2 regions of the Peribacillus sp. V2I11 genome follow, and region 2 is predicted to be linked to the other one. Evidence: riboswitches for the same ligand, from Rfam matches in the RefSeq annotation. Region 2 holds a riboswitch; the other holds the start of a gene.

Region 1 (3,168 bases), 1.8 Mb from region 2:
TATTCGTTGCCATTCAAAACGATAAGAATATTCCACTTTATTTGCATCTTCTATTTGCAATCTACTTGATGTTGTTTGTACATTATGAAGAAAAAACGGAGGTGAAACCATGACAGATTTTTATCTTGGAGAATTTCGATGCTAAGCAAATCGTGATGAAAAAAGTTTTGACTTCAACTGAATGTATCAAGCTGCGTGGCATAACCCATGCCAGGCTGAGTTCGTTGTAATCCCTAGGTTCTCAACACGTGAGTCCGTTTAATATGGTCCACAATAAGTGGCTTGTTTTTGTTCAAAAACCTAAAAAAAGCCCCAACTCCTTAAAAGGATTGAGGCTTTCAGTATTTATCATCTTTCTTCCGGTTCCAATTAGATGAGGCGAGTTGTAACGATGCCTTCGATTTGTTTGATTTTTTCTTCCAAGCCAGGAATGATATCGCCGTTTACTTCACCTTCAATGTCGATGATCGTATATGCATATCCCCCACGGCTTCTGTTAACCATGTCAGCGATGTTCAGATTAAAGCTTGATACAGCCAGTGTGATTTGCCCAACCATGTTCGGAACGTTTTCGTGGAAAGTTGCCACACGACGGTTTCCTGTATAAGGAAGGGAAGTATTAGGGAAATTCACAGAGTTCTTGATGTTCCCTGTTTCTAAAAAGGTCTTCAACTGACGAGCAGCCATGATGGCACAGTTTTCCTCTGATTCTAGCGTAGAGGCACCAAGATGCGGAATTGGAACGACATTTTTCATTTTCAACACGTTTTCATTCGGGAAGTCTGTAATGAACTTGCCTACTTTTCCGCTTTCAAGTGCAGCTTGCATATCATTTTCATTCACAAGCTCGCCGCGTGAGAAATTCAAGATATGAACGCCCGGCTTCATGATGCTGAACGTTTCTTGGTTAAACATTCCTCTTGTGTCGTCTGTTAATGGAACGTGTACGGTAATATAATCAGATTCTGCAAACAATTCTTCAATCGTCATGGCGCGCTGTACATTGCGGGACAAATTCCAAGCTGTATCAACAGAGATGAACGGGTCAAACCCAATGACATCCATGTCCAAATCCAGGGCATCATTCGCTACAAGTGCACCGATCGCTCCCAAACCGATTACGCCAAGAGTTTTTCCCTTGATTTCTTTACCAACGAATTGTTTCTTTCCTGCTTCAACAAGCTTTGGAATTTGTTCTCCTTCGCCTTCCAGCGTCTTTGTCCAGGCCACACCGGCAAACAGGTTACGAGATGAAGCCATTAATGACGTCAGCACCATTTCCTTTACAGCGTTTGCGTTAGCTCCAGGTGTATTGAAAACGACAATTCCTTGCTCTGTGCACTTTTCGACCGGAATATTATTGACTCCTGCACCTGCCCTTGCAATTGCTTTTAACTGATCGCCGAATTCCATAGTATGCATGTTAAAGCTGCGAAGAACGATCGCATCAGGGTTTTCACTGTCATTGTCGACTTTAAAATCGCCTTTGTTGAATACATTTAGCCCGCTTTCGGCAATATTATTTAACGCTTTGATCGTTTTGACTTTTTCTAAAAGTAGTGTGCTCATTTTGTTTGCTCCTCTTTTGATTATGATAGTTTTGAAATTTCAAAATACTGACAAGATTTTTAAGCCCATGAAAATCTGCATACTTTAAACCTTCACTATCTGTTAATATACAGAAAGAGGCAAGGGATAAAATCCCTTACCTCTGCCCAGGCGAACGGCTACGACACTATGTGTTCCCTCACGGTTATCCGTGTTTCGCCAGTTGCACATAGTCTTTTCATTTATTTTATTCTATCAAATTATTCAGCAATCTTCAATATCATTTTAAAGGTTTATCTCTTTTTTTGCAGAATTCACAACTCACCATGGTTGCGAAACTTACAGTTTTATCTCCGAAAATAGGAATATATCGACGAAAACTATAGTTTTATCTCCGAAACATGGCTGTTTCAATCGGAATAAATTTCCAGAATATATTCTGTGACATACATGTTAAAATTCTGGATCTTTCATTCTTTAATGAATGGCTTACATATAATTTCCAAGGTGTTTTTTATCTAGTTTATTTTCCAAGAATTAATGGATGATTATTTCGGGCCAATTAGTTGCGAAATGGATAATATTAGTAAAAAACAAGGAGTATAGCAAACTTAAAAAGGAGGAACTAATATGCTAATTAGGGAGGCAACGGTTGCAGATGCGGAAGGGATAGCAATAGTCCATGTGGATTGCTGGCGATCTACATATAAAGATATAATGCCGATGGATTTTTTAGATAATCTGTCTTATGAGAAGAGGACAGAATTATGGAAAAAGAATATATCCGGTGAAGGAAATTATATTTATGTTGCAGAAAATAACGAGGGAGAAATAGCAGGATTTATAAGTGGCGGTAAAAGGGAAAAAAATCAAGTTGAGGATTCTGGTGATTTAACTGCGATATATATCCTCGAAAATTTTCAAAGAATGGGGATAGGTAAGAAACTCATCAAAGAATTATTCTTTAAATTCGAAGAACTGGGATTTAAGACAATTTTCGTAGAGGTGCTTGAGGATAATGATTCTCGATACTTCTATGAGGCATTTGGTGCTGAATTGCTTAAAACCGAAAAAATCAAAATGGCTGATGCTGAATTGAAACTATTGGTTTATGAGTGGAAAGACATTAGCCCAGTATTGTCATGAATGAACTTCAGGTAAGATCGCTAACTTAACACTTCAAAAGCAAGGCACAATCCTTCGTGAAGGATTGTGCCTTGCTTTTGATTTAATTTTGATTGAATCCGCTTTCGTCCATGTAAAATACTTCCCAAGAATGTCCGTCGATATCCAGAAAACTCCAACCGTACATGAAACCATGATCAATGGCTTCATTAAAAGGCTTTCCGCCAACATCCAGTGCCCTATTCACGATCTCATCGACTTCTTCCTTACTTTTAACGGACAGGGCGACGATGGCTTCCGTACTCGATGCAGAATCCGGGATCTCCTTCTTGGTAAACGTTTTAAAGTAATCTTCCACCAATAACATGACATATATGGACTCGCTGATAACCATGCATGTCGCATTTTCATTGGTCATTTGCTCGTTAAATTCAAAGCCGACCTTTGTGAAAAATTCCACTGAGGCATCCAAATCTTTAACAGGCAAGTTTACAA
Region 2 (3,168 bases):
ATTGGATTATCGAATCTATGGGCAAATGGCGGCTTCTTTACGGGAGGATGGACAGGATTCTTCTTTGCGCTTTCGCTTGTCGTGGCTTCCTATCAAGGCGTTGAGCTTATCGGCATCACAGCCGGAGAAGCAAAAAATCCAACGAAGACCGTAACAAAAGCGATCCAATCAATCATATGGCGCATTTTAATTTTCTATATTGGTGCCATATTCGTCATCGTGACGGTTTATCCTTGGGATAAACTAGATGATATCGGAAGTCCATTCGTTTCAACCTTTGCTAAAGTCGGTATCACTGCGGCGGCAGGCATCATTAACTTTGTAGTAATCACTGCGGCAATGTCTGGATGCAACAGTGGTATTTTCAGTGCAGGGCGTATGCTTTACACACTGGCATTGAACGGCCAGGCACCGAAAATCTTTGCCAAAGTATCTAAAAATGGAGTGCCGGCTTATTGTACGATCGCTGTACTATTAGGATTGGGCATCGGGGTTATCCTGAATTACCTTGCACCGCCTCAATTATTCCTTTATGTGTACAGTGCGAGTGTATTGCCCGGGATGATTCCATGGTTTGTCTTGCTTATCAGTGAGCTTAAATTCAGAAAGGTAAATGCCGCTGAAATGGAGAAGCATCCGTTCAAAATGCCGTTGGCCCCATACAGTAACTATGCGACAATAGCCTTTTTGCTGATGGTGCTGGTGGGTATGTGGTTCAATCCGAGTACCCGGATTTCCTTGGTTGTCGGGATCGTTTTCCTAGCCTTGGTCGTGGCAAGTTATTACATGCTGAAAATGGATAAACGAACACCATTGGATGTTAAATCCGATGATGAGATTTCCAGTTAGAAGCCTCGTGCCATTTCAATAAAAAGATGAGTTATTCTTTTATAAGGATATAGGGACATCATCTTGTTTAAGGAAACGTTAACATACTTAAATATAATAGACACTAATTAAAGTTGTGCATAAATTGTGGACAAAGCAAAGAGAGATTTTCTTCCCTCAGGCATTTTCCCAACTTGTGCATGACTTTTTTTTGAGGAAGAAAAGAACAGTTATTGTAGAAAAATGCTCAATAAAGGTATGGAGGATTTCAAGAATTTCCTCTGTTAGATCCAATAAAATTTTAACTACCTGGTGCATTGCCTCTATGTGAATGTTTGGATATAATTTGTAAAATATGAACGGTTTATTTTGCACGTATAAGCTCTTAAAGATTTTCAAGTATAATGTTAAAGGGAAAATGATTATATTGATGTAGCATGTGTTCTGTAAATCGAATGTTTGTTTTTTAAACCTTAATTCACCTGTTTTTTTCAAATTAAAATGAATATAGATAGGAAATTACGAAAGATAAATAAGATTATAGATAAAATATAAATGTTTTTCAAGTGTTGTGAAATTCAAAATAATCCTATATACTAAAAAAAAAGCTATTTTCCTATATGTAACTGGCGCAACATGGAGTACCATGGGGGAGCATATAGAGTATAAGCCGCGCGCCTGGGCAAACACTTGATTTATAGATCAAGTGTTTTTTATTTTCCTAGGAAGAGGTGTAGGTAGAGATGAGTAATATGCATAGAAAGATGGGGACTTTTGCTTTAACTATGACAGGTATAGGTTCTATTATCGGCTCAGGTTGGTTGTTCGGAGCGTGGAAAGCTGCCCAGATTGCTGGACCAGCAGCTATTTTTTCTTGGATTATCGGTATGCTTGTAATTTTATTTATTGCATTATCTTACGCAGAGCTTGGGGCAATGTTTCCTGAAGCTGGAGGTATGGTTAAGTATCCTCAATATTCTCATGGCTCTTTTATTGGATTTTTAGCTGCGTGGGCGAACTGGATATCCATCGCTTCGACTATTACCGTTGAGGCAATTGCTTCGGTACAATATATGAGTACGTGGCCTTGGGAATGGGCCAGATGGTCTCATTCTTTAGTTGATAACAATATCTTGACGACCAAAGGATTATTCATAGCTTCTTTACTACTATTGTTCTATTTCTTCGTCAATTATTGGACAGTTAACCTTTTTGCTAAGGCAAATTCATTTATTACTATTTTTAAATTAATTGTTCCAGGTGTAATGGCAGGATCGTTATTTTTTGCTGGATTTCATGGTGAAAACTTTACAAGTTCTCAAGGAATCGCACCATATGGTTGGGCAAGCGTTTTAACAGCAGTAGCTACTTCTGGTATAGTGTTTGCGTTTAACGGATTTCAAAGTCCCGTTAATATGGCAGGAGAAGCGAAGTCGCCGAATAAGTCTATACCTATTGCTGTTATTGGGTCTATTCTAATTGCAGGTTTTATATACGTTATTTTACAAGTTGTTTTTATCGGTGCAGTCGATCCGTCTATGATCGTGAACGGATGGAGTCATCTGAATTTTAATTCACCTTTTGCAGATTTGGCAATTGCTCTTAGTCTTAACTGGTTAGCTATTGTATTGTATGTAGATGCGTTTGTATCACCCTCTGGTTCAGGTGCCACTTATACAGCTACAACTTCGCGAATGCTTTATGGAATGCAGAAAAATGGGTACTTACCGAATATCTTTGGTACATTACATCCACTTTATGGTGTTCCTCGTCCAGCGATGTTATTAAACTTATGCGTATGTTTTATCTTTTTATTTTTATTCCGCGGATGGGGCGTACTTGCTGAAGTGATTTCAGTTGCTACACTTATTTCGTATATCATGGGGCCAGTTGCATTGGCAACATTAAGACGTACTGCTTCTCATTTTAACCGTCCATTTCACTTAAAAGGTGCTTCTATTATTGCACCTTGTGGATTTGTTTTTGCATCGCTTACTTTATACTGGGCGCGTTGGCCATTAACAGGAGAAGTCGTTTTCATCATTGCCATTGGACTACCTATTTACTTTTATTATCAAGCTAAAAATAAATGGAATGGATTCAAAAAACAATTTTTATCAGGTGTTTGGATGCTTCTTTACTTAGGTTGTATGATTTTGATTTCTTATATTGGAAGTGAGAAGTTCGGCGGAAAAAATATTCTTACATTTGGCTGGGATATGGTGGTCATCGCATGTCTGGCACTTGGCTTCTATTGGTGGGGAGTTAAGAGCGGGATTAAAACAGAATACATGGCTGAGGCCGAAAAAATCAACAAAGAATTTATCAATAAATAACTAT

The links. A riboswitch is a leader RNA that binds a small molecule or an ion and turns the genes downstream of it on or off. The one in region 2 is predicted to bind ZMP and ZTP.
Region 1: another riboswitch for ZMP and ZTP. It lies ahead of QFZ73_RS16650 (phosphoglycerate dehydrogenase); the one in region 2 lies ahead of QFZ73_RS07930 (glutamate/serine transporter AimA).

The regions. Positions count from the first base shown of each region.
Region 1 is NZ_JAUSYW010000001.1:3,407,659-3,410,826, reverse strand. It holds gene QFZ73_RS16655 (hypothetical protein) at 1-113, shown strand, start outside; gene QFZ73_RS16650 (phosphoglycerate dehydrogenase) at 370-1,569, opposite strand; ZMP/ZTP riboswitch at 1,707-1,785, opposite strand; gene QFZ73_RS16645 (GNAT family N-acetyltransferase) at 2,179-2,694, shown strand; gene QFZ73_RS16640 (VOC family protein) at 2,777-3,168, opposite strand, start outside.
Region 2 is NZ_JAUSYW010000001.1:1,645,304-1,648,471, reverse strand. It holds gene QFZ73_RS07935 (amino acid permease) at 1-849, shown strand, start outside; ZMP/ZTP riboswitch at 1,441-1,519, shown strand; gene QFZ73_RS07930 (glutamate/serine transporter AimA) at 1,572-3,164, shown strand.